2 regions of the Arthrobacter sp. E44 genome follow, and region 1 is predicted to be linked to the other one. Evidence: riboswitches for the same ligand, from Rfam matches in the RefSeq annotation. Region 1 holds a riboswitch; the other holds the start of a gene.
What was found. A riboswitch is a leader RNA that binds a small molecule or an ion and turns the genes downstream of it on or off. The one in region 1 is predicted to bind glycine.
Positions count from the first base shown of each region.

Region 1 (7,391 bases):
CGCTCGGCCAGGATCCGGGCACCGGCAAGGACGCGCTCCTGCCGCTCCTTGAACTCGGGGGACGCTGCGATCTTGAAGGCCACGGCCTTGCCGGCAATGACGTGCTCAAGTGGGCCGCCCTGCTGGCCGGGGAACACAGCCGAGTTGATCTTCTTGGCGATGTCGGCGTCATTGGAGAGGATGATGCCGCCACGCGGACCGGCGAGGGTCTTGTGCGTGGTGGAGGTAACCACGTGGGCGTGCGGGACCGGGCTCGGGTGCAGTCCGGCTGCCACCAGGCCGGCGAAGTGTGCCATATCCACCATGAGGTAGGCACCCACGAGGTCGGCGATCCGGCGGAACTCCGCGAAGTCCAGCTGGCGGGCGTAGGCCGACCAGCCGGCAACGATGAGCTGCGGCTTGGTTTCCAGCGCAAGCCGCTCCACCTCTGCCATGTCAATGGTGTGGGTGTCCTTGCGGACCTGGTACGGAACCACGTTGTAGAGCTTGCCGGAGAAGTTGATCCGCATGCCGTGGGTCAGGTGGCCGCCGTGGGCCAGGTTCAGGCCCATGATGGTGTCGCCGGGCTTGATCAGCGCGTGCATCACCGAGGCATTGGCCTGGGCCCCGGAGTGCGGCTGGACGTTGGCGTAGCCAGCACCGAACAGGGCCTTCACCCGGTCGATCGCCAGCTGCTCGATGACGTCCACGTGCTCGCAGCCGCCGTAGTAGCGCTTGCCCGGGTAGCCCTCGGCGTATTTGTTGGTCAGCACGGAACCCTGGGCCTGCATCACGGCCACGGCGGTGTGGTTTTCCGAAGCGATCATCTCCAGGCCATCGCGCTGGCGGACCAGTTCGTCGTCGATCTTGGCTGCGACCTCCGGGTCCAACGCGGAAAGGCCCGCGTTGAGGCTCGGGGAGACTACCTGCTCGAACACTGCGGTGTCAGCGGCCGCGCTCACAGTTCGCCGCCGTTTGCTTCGGCGTATTCCTCTGCGGACAACAGCGGGCCCTCTTCGGTGACGGTGACCTTGAAGAGCCAGCCGGCGCCGTACGGGTCGTTGTTGATCACGGCGGGGTCGCTGACGACGTCGTCGTTGACTTCCGTGACCTCGCCCGTAACGGGGGAGTACAGGTCTGAAACGGACTTGGTGGACTCGATCTCGCCGCAGGTCTCACCTGCGGTCACCGTGGAGCCAACCTCGGGCAGGTCCACGTAGACAATGTCGCCCAGTGCTTCGGCGGCAACAGCGGACACACCAACCACGGACGGGCCGGAGCCGTCAGCGGCGATCCATTCGTGCTCGGCGGAGTACTTCAGTTCAGCGGCAACTTTAGCCATGGTGTTTTTCCTTAAGTTTGGTGTTCAAGAGTGGGAAGCGCCGGAGCTACTTTTGGCGCTTGTAGAACGGCAGGGCAACAACTTCGAAGGGCTCGGCTTTTCCACGGAGGTCCACGTCCAGCGCGGTGCCCAGCCCGGCGTGCTCGACGTCGACGTAGGCAAGCGCAACAGGGTAGCCAAGGCTCGGGCTGGGCTGGCCGGAGGTCACTTCGCCCACCACGTTGCCGTCCTTGAGGACCGGGTAGCCACCCCGGCCGGCGCGCCGGCCGAGGCCCTTCAGGCCGACGAGCTTGCGCTTGGAACCGGACTCTTTGGCTGCCTCAAGTGCGGCCCGGCCGATGAAGTCGCCTTCCTTGGACTTGAGCGCAACTACGGGGCCAAGGCCGGCGTCGAACGGTGAACGCTCAAGCGACAGCTCGTTGCCGTACAGCGGCATGCCGGCCTCAAGGCGGAGTGAGTCGCGCGATGCGAGGCCGCACGAAATGATGCCAAACTCTTCGCCGGCCTGGGCCACGGACTCCCACAGGGAAGCGGCGCCTTCATTCGGCAGGAAGAGCTCAAAGCCGTCTTCGCCGGTGTAGCCGGTGCGGGCCAGGATGACGTCCTGTCCTGCGATGGTCAGCTCGTTGAAGGCGTAGTACTTCAGGTCGGTGACCAGGGCGTGCTGGGATTCATCCGTGAGCTTGAGCAGGATGGCCTCGGCCTTGGGTCCCTGGACTGCGACGAGGGAGGTGGCCGCCGAAGCGTCCTCCACCTTCACATCGAAGTTGGCTGCCCGCTCGGCGAGCGCAGCCGCCACGGTGGGGGCGTTGCCGGCGTTGGGCACCACCAGGTACTTTTCGTCGCCAAAACGGTAGGTGATGAGGTCGTCGATGATGCCGCCGTCCTCGTTGCAGATCAGCGAGTACTTGGCCTTGCCATCCGCGATGGCGGACAACTTGCCCACCAGGGCGTAGTCCAGGAAAGCGCCGGCTTCGGGGCCGGTGACCCAGACTTCGCCCATGTGGGAGAGGTCGAACAGGCCCGCGGCTTTGCGGACGGCGTGGTGCTCGGCCAGTTCAGAGCCGTACTTGAGCGGCATCTGCCAGCCACCGAAGTCGGTGAAGGAGGCGCCCAGTTTCTTGTGCTCTTCATAAAGAGCCGTGTAGTTCTCAGTCATGGGGAATCCTTAGTTTTCGAACTCGGACAGCGGCGGGCAGGAGCAGATCAGGTTCCGGTCTCCACCGGCGCCGTCGATGCGCCCCACCGGCGGGAAGTACTTGTCCTGCTTGAGGTGGTGGACGGGGAAGGCAGCCTGCTCGCGCGGGTAGGCGCGGTCCCAGTTGGAGTTGACGACGGCGGACGCGGTGTGGGGTGCGTTGCGCAGCGGTGAGTCCTGGACAGTGAAGTCGCCGTTGGCCACCTGGTCGATTTCCTTGCGGATGGTGATCATGGCCTCGATGAAGCGGTCGATCTCGGCCAGGTCCTCGGACTCGGTCGGCTCCACCATCAGGGTGCCGGCGACCGGGAAGGCCAAGGTGGGGGCGTGGAAGCCGAAGTCGATGAGGCGCTTGGCGACGTCCTCCGCGGTGACGCCCGTCTTGGCGGTGAGCTCGCGCAGGTCCAGGATGCATTCGTGCGCAACGAGTCCGCCTTCACCGGTGTAGAGAACCGGGAAGTACTCGTTCAAACGAACGGCAACGTAGTTGGCTGCGAGCAAGGCTGCCTTGGTGGCCTCGGTCAGGCCCTCGCCGCCCATGAGCTTCACGTAGGCCCAGGAGATCGGCAGGACACCCGCGGACCCGAAGTTGGAGGCGCTGATGGCCACGCCGTGCCCTTCCTGGTGCGCTGCCTTATTGGCATCGCCGGGCATGAAGGGCGCCAAGTGCGCCTTGGCTGCAACCGGACCGACGCCGGGTCCGCCGCCGCCGTGGGGGATGCAGAAGGTCTTGTGCAGGTTCAGGTGGGACACATCGCCGCCGAACTTGCCGGGCTGGGCCAGGCCCACAAGGGCGTTCAGGTTGGCACCGTCAACGTAGACCTGGCCGCCGGCCGCGTGGACAGCCTCGCAGATCTCGGTCACGTCCGCGTCGTAGACGCCGTGGGTGGACGGGTAGGTGATCATGATCGCCGAGAGGACGTCCTTGTTCGCCTCGATCTTCGCGTACAGGTCCTCGTGGTCGATCGTGCCGTCGGCGGCCGTGGCAACGACGACGACCTTCATGCCGGCCAGGACGGCGGAGGCGGCGTTGGTGCCGTGGGCGGAGGCGGGGATCAGGCAGACGTTGCGCTGGGTGTCGCCGTTGGCACGGTGGTAGCCGCGGATGGCCAGCAAGCCGGCGAGCTCGCCCTGGGACCCGGCGTTGGGCTGGAGGGACACCTGGTCGTAGCCGGTGATTTCCGCCAGGTCGGCTTCCAAGCCGCTGATCAGTTCGCGCCAGCCTTCGGTCTGGGAGTCCGGGGCGAACGGGTGGATGGAGGCGAACTCGGGCCAGGAGATGGCTTCCATCTCGGCGGTCGCGTTCAGCTTCATGGTGCACGAGCCCAGCGGAATCATGGTGCGGTCCAGCGCCAGGTCGCGGTCTGAGAGCTTACGGATGTAGCGCAGCAGCTGCGTCTCGGACCGGTGGGTGTTGAACACCGGGTGCTGCATGTACTCGGAGGTCCGGAGTACCTCTGCGGGGAGGTCGAAGCCCTCGGCGTCCACCACCGGGCCGGCACCAAAGGCGACGGCGATCGCGGACAGGATTTCCGGCGTCGTGGTTTCATCCGTGGAGACACCGATGGTGTCGGCGTCGATGTAGCGCAGGTTGATGCCGCGCGCTTCAGCTGCGGTGATGACCTTTGCGGCCTTGCCGGGAACTGAGACGGTGACAGTGTCGAAGAACGTCTCGGTGGCCAGTTCCCGTCCGGCGGCCTTGAGGGTGGTGGCGAGGACGCGGGCGTTGTTGTGGACGCGCTCGGCGATGGCCTTCAGGCCGTCCGGGCCGTGGTAGACGGCGTAGAAGGAGGACACGATGGCCAGCAGCGCCTGCGCCGTGCAGATGTTGGACGTGGCCTTCTCGCGGCGGATGTGCTGCTCGCGGGTCTGCAGCGCCAGGCGGTAGGCCGGGAGGCCGGCGTCGTCCTTGGAAACACCCACCAGGCGGCCGGGCATGGAACGCTCCAGGCCCTTGGCCACGGCCATGTAGGCGGCGTGCGGGCCGCCGAAGAACAGCGGCACCCCGAAACGCTGGGTGGAGCCGACGGCGATGTCGGCACCCTGCTCGCCCGGAGGGGTGATCAGGGTCAGGGCCAGCAGGTCAGCGGCCACCGTCACCAGCGCGCCGCGCTCCTTCGCTTCGGCGATGACGCCGGCGTGGTTGAAGACGCGGCCGGAGACGCCGGGCTGCTGGAGCACGATCCCGTTGATCGCGCCTTCAGGGAGTCCCTTGGACAGGTCGGCGACCTCCACCTCGAAGCCGAGCGCCTCGGCGCGGCCCTTGACGATGGCGATGGTCTGCGGCAGGACGTCGGCGTCCAGCACGGTCTTGCCGTCGCGGGCGCCAGCGTTTTGGCCGCTGGCCTTATTGGCCCTGCGCATCATCAGTACGGCTTCGGCCACGGCGGTGGCTTCATCCAGCAGCGAGGCGTTGGCGATGGGCAGGCCCACCAGGTCCTGGACCATGGTCTGGAAGTTCAGCAGCGCCTCCAGCCGGCCCTGGGAAATTTCGGGCTGGTACGGCGTGTAGGAGGTGTACCAGGCAGGGGCTTCCAGGATGTTCCGTCGGATGACGGCAGGGGTGATGGTGTCGTAGTAGCCCTGGCCGATCATCTGCACGGCAGTCTTGTTCTTGGCGGCGAGCCTGCGCAGTTCCGCAAGCACCTCAACCTCGCTCAGGGCGCCCTTGAGCGCGAGCGGCTTGGACTGGCGGATCGAACTGGGGACAGCGATGTCCACCAGGCCGTCAACGCTGTCATAGCCAACGGCCTTGAGCATGGTGTCGACGTCAGCCTGGCGGCGTGCACCAATGTGCCGGTCCGCAAAGACAGACGGTTGGGATTGAATCGTCATGAGGAACTCCAGGTTTGGCCGGCCACGGGTGGCTCGGCATGGATCGGGTCCCTCCCCGCTCTGTATTGGACCTGAGAGATTCCGCAAACCCAGCCAGGGCCTGCTTGCACCGTCGGTGAGCGCTGCCGGAGCAGCACTGCTTTCCAGAGTCGCCTCGCCGTGACGGTACATGGGCCTGAGAGATTCCTGGGGAGGATTTGCTCCTACGGCGCCTGCCCGGTGATGGCCGGGAGAACTCTCCCGCCACAGCTCGAAAGGCTTATTGAAATATGGGTGATTCGGCTCACAAGTTACAGGATGGCGCCCCCGGAGAGCAAATCGGTCCGCCATGCAGCGCGCTGGCAAGTACAGGTGCGTTACGCGGCGACCGTAATGCCGGGCTTGACTTTTGTTCGTGACGGACGCCACACTGAACCCCGTGATCCGGCCGGGCAGCGGAACTGGCCCAAAGAACGCTGGGCGCTCCGTCGCCGGCTGTGATTACCGGAGGCCCCGAAATGCACCGTGCGGCTTGAAGTCCACAGCGGATGCACTCCGATAACTGAACACTGATTTACCAATTAACGCTTTTGACCTGCGGCGGGAGAGCCCTGCCGGTACGTTCAGCAGGCGCCGTAGGAGCAAACCCTCCCCAGGAAACTCTCAGGCCCACGTACCGCCGCGGTGAGGCAACTCTGGAAAGCAGCCAGGCCCTGTCCTGGCTCACCGACGGTGCAAGCACGCCATCCCGGCGCGTGGAAACTCTCAGGTCCCAGACAGAGCGGGGAGGAAATCCAATCTTTGCGACACCCCGGGTGCCGCTCGAACGATGGAGTTCCTCAATGACGACCCACTCCCCGACGTCCCCCGGAAGCGGAGCCCCGCACCTGGAGCGGCAGCTCAGCAACCGCCACATCCAACTGATCGCCATTGGCGGCGCAATCGGCACCGGCCTGTTCATGGGTTCCGGAAAGACCATTTCGGCAGCCGGCCCCTCGGTGATCTTCGTGTACATGATCATCGGCTTCATGCTGTTCTTCGTTATGCGTGCCATGGGCGAACTGCTGCTCAGCAACCTCAACTACAAGTCGTTCAGCGATTTCGCCGCAGACCTGCTGGGCCCCTGGGCCGGCTTCTTTACGGGCTGGACCTATTGGTTCTGCTGGGTCATCACCGGCATCGCTGATGTCATTGCCATCGCGGGCTACTCCCGTGAACTGTGGCCCGGGGTGCCCCTGTGGATCCCCGGCTTGGCCACCGTGGCCATCCTGCTCCTGCTGAACCTCACCACCGTCAAGGCCTTTGGCGAGACGGAGTTCTGGTTCGCTCTGATCAAGATCATTGCCATTGCAGCTCTGATCATTGTTGGCCTGTTCATGATCTTCACCGGTTTCCAGTCCGACGCCGGCCCTGCCACCTTCACCAACCTGTGGAGCCACGGCGGATTCTTCCCGAACGAGTTCATGGGCTTCGTGGCCGGCTTCCAGATCGCAGTCTTCGCCTTCGTGGGCATCGAACTGGTGGGCACCACCGCGGCCGAGGCCAAGAACCCTGAGCGGAACCTGCCCAAGGCCATCAACTCCATCCCCATCCGCGTGCTGCTCTTCTATGTAGGTGCCCTCATCATCCTGATGGCTGTCACCCCCTGGACCGAGTTCAGGGCAGGCCACAGCCCGTTCATCGCCATGTTCTCCCTGGCGGGCCTGGGTGCCGCCGCCACCGTGGTCAACCTCGTGGTGCTGAGCTCCGCAATGTCCTCCGCGAACTCCGGCATCTACTCAACCTCACGCATGGTCTTCGGCCTTGCACAGGAAGGCGACGCTCCGGACGTCTTTGGCAAACTGTCCCGGCGGAAGGTGCCCCAGAACGCACTGTTCCTCTCCTGCGTGCTGCTGCTGTCCGGCGTCGTCCTCATGTATGCGGGCCAGGACGTGGGCAAGGCCTTCGACATGGTGACCACTGTGTCCGCTGTCTGCTTTGTCTTTGTCTGGTCGATCATCCTGGCCAGCTACATCGCCTTCCGCCGCCGCCGGCCGCACCTGCACGACGCATCGAAGT
Region 1 covers NZ_JBHDJA010000021.1:46,249-53,639, forward strand. Annotated here, with positions in the region: gene glyA (serine hydroxymethyltransferase) at 1-941, opposite strand, end outside; gene gcvH (glycine cleavage system protein GcvH) at 938-1,321, opposite strand; gene gcvT (glycine cleavage system aminomethyltransferase GcvT) at 1,368-2,480, opposite strand; gene gcvP (aminomethyl-transferring glycine dehydrogenase) at 2,490-5,354, opposite strand; glycine riboswitch at 5,508-5,607, opposite strand; glycine riboswitch at 5,925-6,022, shown strand; gene cycA (D-serine/D-alanine/glycine transporter) at 6,176-7,391, shown strand, end outside.

Region 2 (7,391 bases), on a different contig from region 1:
GTTCGCTTCGATCTTGGCCGTCAGGTCGCCGTGGTCGATGGTGCCGTCAGCGGCGGTGGCCACGACGACGACCTTCATGCCGGCCAGCACGGCGGAGGCGGCGTTGGTGCCGTGCGCCGAGGCCGGGATCAGGCAGATGTTGCGCTGCTGGTCGCCGCGGGAGTGGTGGTAGCCGCGGATCGCCAGCAGACCGGCGAGTTCACCCTGCGAGCCGGCATTGGGCTGGATGGACACCTGGTCGTAGCCCGTGATGGCGGTCAGGTCCGCTTCAAGGTCGGCGATCAGTTCACGCCAGCCGGCCGTCTGGGAGTCCGGCGCGAACGGGTGGATGGAGGCGAACTCCGGCCAGGAAATGGCTTCCATCTCGGCCGTGGCGTTCAGCTTCATGGTGCATGAGCCCAGCGGAATCATGGTGCGGTCCAGGGCCAGGTCACGGTCCGAGAGCTTACGGATGTAGCGCAGCAGCTGCGTCTCAGACCGGTGGGTGTTGAACACCGGGTGCTGCAGGTAGTCGGAGGAACGCTCGACGGCGGCCTCCAGCCCGAAGCCCTCGCCGCCGCCAACGGAACTCCCGGAAACGGTGGCGCCAAAGATGTCGCCCACCTGGGCGACGATGGCCGGCGTCGTGGTTTCATCAAGGGCGATGCCCACGGTGTCGGCGTCGATGCTGCGCAGGTTAATGCCCCGGGCCTCGGCGTCGGCGATGACGGCGGCAGCGCGGCCGGGGACGCGGACCGTCAGGGTGTCGAAGAAGCTCGCGTGCAGGACCTCAACACCGGCAGCCGTAAGCGAGGCCGCCAGGGTACGGGCGTGGCTGTGCGCCGTTACGGCAATTGCCTTGAGGCCGTCCGGGCCGTGGTAGACGGCGTACATGGACGCGACGATGGCCAGCAGCGCCTGGGCTGTGCAGATGTTGGACGTGGCCTTCTCGCGGCGGATGTGCTGCTCACGGGTCTGCAGCGCCAGGCGATAGGCGGGAACACCGGCGTCGTCCTTGGAGACACCCACCAGGCGGCCGGGCAGCGAACGCTCCAGGCCCTTGCGGACGGCCATGTAGGCGGCGTGCGGGCCGCCGAAGAACAGCGGCACACCAAAACGCTGGGCGGAACCCACGGCGATGTCGGCGCCCTGCTCGCCCGGAGGAGTGATCAGGGTCAGTGCCAGCAGGTCCGCTGCCACCGTGACCAGGGCGCCGCGCTCCTTGGCGGCACTGATGACTGCGGACTGGTCCCAGACGCGTCCGGAAACGCCGGGCTGCTGCAGCACGATGCCGTTGATGTCGCCTTCGGGCAGGCCCTGGGACAGGTCGGCGACCTCCACCTCGAAGCCCAGCGCCTCGGCGCGGCCCTTCACGATGGCAATGGTCTGGGGCAGGACGTCGGCGTCCAGCACGGTCTTGCCGTCGGCGGCGGGCTTGGCCTTGTTCGCGCGGCGCATCAGGAGCACGGCCTCGGCCACGGCGGTGGCTTCATCCAGCAGCGAGGCGTTGGCGATGGGCAGGCCCACCAGGTCCTGCACCATGGTCTGGAAGTTCAGCAGGGCCTCGAGCCGGCCCTGGGAGATCTCCGGCTGGTAAGGGGTGTAAGCGGTGTACCAGGCCGGGGACTCAAGGATGTTGCGGCGGATCACCGGCGGAGTGACGGTATCGAAGTACCCCTGGCCGATCAGCTGCACGGCCGTCTTGTTCTTCCCGGCAAGCTTCCGAAGCTCCGTGAGGACCTCGACCTCGCTGAGGGCGTCCTGGAGGCGGAGGGCGGTTTCCTGGCGGATGACCTTGGGAACGGCCGTGTCAACCAGGGAATCGACCGTGTCGTAGCCCACGGCTTTGAGCATGGTGTCGACGTCGGCCTGGCGGCGGGCGCCGATATGGCGGTCTACGAAGGTGGTGGAGGCTGGGGTAACCGACACGAAGGAACTCCATTTACTCAGGCGGCGCAGGGTACGCCACAGCTATTCGGGTTCCTCCCCGCTCTGTATTGGACCTGAGAGTTTCCGCGGAGCCTGCCCGGCAGGACCCGCTTGCACCGTCGGTGAGCACGGCAGTTCTTTCGCTCCCCAAGGGAAGAAGGACAACTGCCTGCTGCTTTCCAGAGGCGCCTCGCCGCGGCGGTACAGGGGCCTGCGAGATTCCTGGGGAGGATTTGCTCCTACGGCGCCTGCCTGTACTTCCGGCAGAACTCTCCCGCCGCAGATCAAAGGCTATTCACTTGTTGGCCGTGACGGCCGGTGGCGGCCCTCACAACTCTCCATTGTCCTACGCACCCACCCCTCCCGGCAAATGGCAAATCCTACCTGCGGAGCCGCTCCAGGGCGGCGAGGAGTTCCTCCACGTCAGCGGCGGCTCCCCCCGCCGGCGCGGGGGCCACCGACAGCATTGCGTTGAAGTAGAGGCCATCACCCATATAGAGAACTGCCTTCGCCAAGCCCGGACCGACATCCGCCGCAATCTCGTCCAACCAGCGCTGCTGGATGGCCGCGAACCGGCGCCGTGTCTCCTGATGCGCCACCTCGGCAAGCCTGGTGGCGGCGACGATGGCCCTGTCCAGCGGCGTGTCCGCCCATACCGAGGAACGGATGAAGTACGCCGCCGCGCCTTCATCGGCCGAGGCCATGGCATCGGCGTCTTCCCGGGCAAGGCCCTCCAGTCGGTCCAGCAGCACGGCAATGAGCGCTTCCTTGTTGGGAAAGTGGTAGAGCAGGCCGCCCTTCGACACGCCGGCCTTCCGGGCTACGGCGTCAAGGGTGGCAGCGCGCTCCCCCACCTCGATCAACAGGGACTCGAAGGCATCAAGGACCGCGTCGCGGGCTACAGGCTTTCGGGGCATGCTTCCCATCATGCCCTTCCCCGGGCGGGAAGACGGAACCGGCAGCCATTTCAAACTATACCGTCCGGACGGTATAGTTATTTCATGACGACTTTCACCAGCCCTGCGCCCACAGGCGCGGACAAGAACGCCCCGCGGCAGCCGTGGCGTGACTGGCTGGCGCTGGCCCTGCTGATGTTTCCCGTGCTCCTGGTCGCCGTGGACAACACCGCGCTGACCTTCGCACTGCCGGCCATTGCGCGCGCCCTGGAACCCACCGGGGTGCAGCTGCTCTGGATCGTGGACGCCTATCCCCTGGTACTGGCCGGCCTGCTGGTATCCATGGGGAGCCTCGGCGACCGGATCGGGCGCCGGAGGCTCCTGGTCATGGGCAGCCTCGGCTTCGCCGCGATCTCTGCCGCCACGGCCTTTGCCCCCACACCGGAGTGGCTGATCGCCGGCCGTGCAACCCTGGGCTTCTTCGGGGCCATGCTGATGCCGTCCACGCTGTCGCTGATCCGCAACATCTTTCCCGAGCCCAACCGCCGGCGGCTTGCCGTCGCCATCTGGGCTGCGGGATTCTCCGGCGGCGCGGCCCTGGGACCCATTTTCGGCGGCTGGCTGGTGGAGCACTTTTGGTGGGGTGCGGTCTTCCTTGTAGCGGTCCCCCTCATGATTCCCCTGCTGGTGCTGGCGCCGGCACTGGTCCCGGAGTCGAAGGATCCCGCGCCGGGGAAGGTGGACATCCCGAGCATCCTGCTGTCCATGCTGGTCATGGTGCCCGTGGTGTACGGCATCAAGGCAGTTGCCACGGAAGGGCCGGGCGCAGCAGGTCTGGGGGCGATTGCCTTTGGCCTGGCGATGGGGGCGGTGTTCGTGCAGCGGCAGCGGCGCCTGGAGCACCCGCTGCTGGACATGTCCCTGTTCCGCAACAGGGTATTCAGCATGGCCATTGCCGCCAACATCCTGGCCCTGTTTTCCTTCAACGGGTTCATCCTGTTCCTTGCCCAGCACCTGCAGCTCCTCGAAGGAATGAGCCCCTCCGCGGCAGGAGTTGCCATGGTCCCCGCGCTGGCGGCCACGGTGGTGGCAGGCCTGGTGGTGGTGCCGCTGGTCCGCAAGGTCCGGCCCGGGTACGTGGTGGCTGCGGGGCTGGCGTTCAGCGCTGCAGGCTACAGCATGGTGACGTTCGGAAACCACGACGGCGGCCCGTCGCTGCTGCTGGCAGCCCTCCTGGTCCTGGCGCTGGGCGTGGGCACGGCGGAGACCATCTCCAACGACCTCATCCTGGGTGCCGCCCCGCCGGCAAAGTCAGGGGCCGCCGCGGCGATTTCCGAAACGGGCTACGAGGTGGGCTCACTGCTGGGGACAGCTGTCCTGGGATCCATCCTGACAGCCTCCTACCAGCAAAACCTTCGGCTGCCGGCAGGCCTGGAGGGCACACTGCCCGGGCCTGTCCTGCACAACGCCGGAGAAACACTGGCGGGCGCGGTGGAGGCGGCCAACCTCCTGCCCGCATCGCTCGCTGGAGCGGTCCTGGACGCTGCCGCCGCGGCGTTCGATTCCGGGGTGCACGTGACTGCGGCGATTGGGCTGGTACTGATGGCGGCGGCGGCAGTCCTCGCCGCCGTCGTGCTTCGCAAAGCGCCAAAGGCGGTCTAGTGCCGCCGGGCCGCCTGGAACGGTCCGGGCAACAGAAAGTGCCCGGGGCCGAGGAGGAATCCCCTCGGCACCGGGCGCCCCGTGAAGTGCCCGCTACTTCGAGTCGGCAGCCGTGACCTTGGCGGTTGGCTTCATGTTTTCGGCCTGCACCATCCAGGCGAACTGCTCCAGCCGGGCGATGAACTCATGCAGGAGGTCCGCCGAGGTGGGGTCCTCCTCGTCCACTTCGTCATGGACCTTGCGCATGGTGCCCACGGCCGCCTCCATGGCGGCGACGATCCGCTCGATGGCATCCTCGGTGCTGATCAGCCCTTCAGGGAACTGGGCCAGGCTGGTGGTTTCGGCAACGGTGGAGCTGCGTCCGTCCGGAAGCGCATGCAGGGCCCGCATCCGCTCGGCGGTGTCGTCGGCAAACTGGCGGGCGGCGTCCACGATCTCGTCCAGCTGGAGGTGAAGGTCGCGGAAGTTGGTGCCCACGATGTTCCAGTGCGCCTGCTTTCCCTGGACATGGAGCTCAATCAGGTCTGCAAGGACAGCCTGCAGGTTGTTGGTCAGTGTGGGTGAAGCTTTCATGCATCCTCCTCAAAGTGGTCCAATATGCCAGACGCTACCAGCCGCGGACCCCGCGGCGGCAGCACTTCCGACAATTCATCAGCGAGCTTACTAATTCCGCAAACGAGTCACAAACGAATGTGATTCATATTGCGTCTTGCATCACACGCCGGGCACCCCCATACTAAATGAACGCCATTCATATAGTGACGACCGTCTCACAGCCTTTTCAGAAAGTGGTGCCATGACAGAGACAATCCGCACCAGCACTTCCAAGTCCGGTCCGCATGTCCATGCGCCGGCCGCGGACGGCTTCAGCGACAAGGGCCTCAAGGGCGGGCAGCTCGGGCTCCTCGCCGTCGTCGTCCTGGGCATTTCGACCATTGCCCCCGCCTACACCCTCACCAGCGCGCTGGGCCCCACCGTCAACGAAGCCGGCCTCCAGCTGCCAGTCATCTTCCTGATCGGGTTCATCCCCATGATCCTGGTTTCGCTCTCCTACCGGGAACTCAACGCCGATTCCCCGGACAGCGGCACCACCTTCACCTGGGTGACCAAGGCCTTCGGGCCATGGATCGGGTGGATGGGCGGCTGGGGCCTGCTGGCGGCCAACATCATCGTGCTGTCCAACCTCGCCGGCGTCGCCGTCGACTTCTTCTACCTTTTCCTGTCCCAGCTCACCGGCTCCCCCGAGCTCGCAGACCTGGCGGACAACAAAGCCCTGAACGTGCTCACCTGCTTCGTCTTCGTGGCGCTGGCCGTCTGGGTCAGCTACCGCGGGATGCACACCACCAAGCTGGTGCAGTACAGCCTGGTGGGCTTCCAACTGCTGGTCCTGGGCCTGTTCGTGGGCTTGGCCTTTGCCAACTGGTCCACCTCTGAAACGGCCATCCCGTTCAGCTGGGACTGGTTCGACGTGACCAAGATCGAGACCTTCGGCCAGGTTGCCGCGGGCATCTCCCTGTCGATCTTCGTCTACTGGGGCTGGGACGTCTGCCTCACCGTCAACGAGGAGACGGCCAACGGTAAGAAGACCGCCGGCGTGGCAGGAACGCTGACGGCTGTCATCGTCCTTGCCATCTACCTCCTGGTCAGCATCGCCACCATGATGTTCGCAGGCGTTGGCGATACCGGCAACGGCCTGAACAACGCCGAGAACCACGAGAACATCTTCACCGCACTGGCCTCCCCCATCATGGGTCCCTTCGCCATCCTGATGTCCCTCGCCGTACTCTCCAGCTCCGCTGCATCCCTGCAGTCCACGTTCATGTCACCGTCCCGGAGCCTGCTGGCCATGGCGCACTACGGTGCGCTGCCGGAGCCCTTCAGCCGGATCAGCAGGAAGTTCGCGACGCCGGGCTTCGCCACCATCGCGGCCGGCATCATCTCCGCGGGCTTCTACGCCGTGATGCACGTGGTCAGCGAGAACGTCCTGAACGACACCATCCTGGCCCTGGGCCTGATGATCTGCTTCTACTACGGCCTCACAGCGCTTGCCTGCACCTGGTACTTCCGCCACAGCCTGTTCAACAGCGCACGCCACTTCCTGTTCCGGCTGGTGTGCCCGGTGGTGGGCGGCGTGGGCCTGTTCGTGGTGTTCTTCCAGACCGCCGTGGACAGCCTGGCCCCGGAATTCGGCAGCGGTTCGGAGGTCTTCGGCGTGGGCTTGGTGTTCATCCTGGGCATCGGCATCCTGGCCCTGGGCGGCGTCGTCATGCTGGTCATGTCCCGCACCCACCCCGGCTTCTTCCGCGGTGAAACCCTGAAGCGCGATACTCCCGCCCTCGTGGTTCCGGAGTAAGGACAGCGCAGAAAAGGTGCCGTGCCCCGTCAGGGGCGCGGCACCTTTTTGGTTTTACGACGACGGATCGGTCACCAATAGTGCGCCACGTCGATCACCACGCGGGAGCCGGAACCCGGACCGTCAAGGGTGAAGACCCGGAACGGAAGGCGGGCGCGGACGCCCAGGCCCAGGCTGGTGTACCCTTCGAAGCTTCCTGCAGAGACGACCTGGCGGAAGGTCTGGTAGCCGGAAACGTTGCTGAGTTCGTTCCTGTCCGCGGGGTTGTAGGTGGCGTTGCCGTTCTCGTCGTAGGAGGGCGCCTTGATGCTGATGTGCAGGCGCGCACCACCCCGCACCGGAATGGGAAGCCCCGAGCCCTCCTGCTCAATCCGCGGCACGTACTGAACGGTGTAGGCGACGGCAGGGCCGTTGAGGTCAACCACCAGCCGGTCGAAGCAGTAGTGCCGCCCCGTGCGGACATTGGTGACGGATGCGGTACCGGTGTCCTGCCCGGATTTCGCCAGCGAGCCCCAGGTGAGCCCGCAGTAGGGAGCCGCCGAGGCAGGTCCCTGGACTACGATTCCCAGCCC
Region 2 covers NZ_JBHDJA010000005.1:26,098-33,488, reverse strand. Annotated here, with positions in the region: gene gcvP (aminomethyl-transferring glycine dehydrogenase) at 1-1,908, opposite strand, end outside; glycine riboswitch at 2,098-2,195, opposite strand; gene ACETK3_RS06205 (TetR/AcrR family transcriptional regulator) at 2,289-2,825, opposite strand; gene ACETK3_RS06200 (MFS transporter) at 2,910-4,466, shown strand; gene ACETK3_RS06195 (Dps family protein) at 4,560-5,039, opposite strand; gene ACETK3_RS06190 (APC family permease) at 5,263-6,819, shown strand; gene ACETK3_RS06185 (hypothetical protein) at 6,891-7,391, opposite strand, start outside.
Region 2: linked by a shared signal. The riboswitch ahead of gcvP (aminomethyl-transferring glycine dehydrogenase) and the one ahead of cycA (D-serine/D-alanine/glycine transporter) in region 1 are both predicted to bind glycine.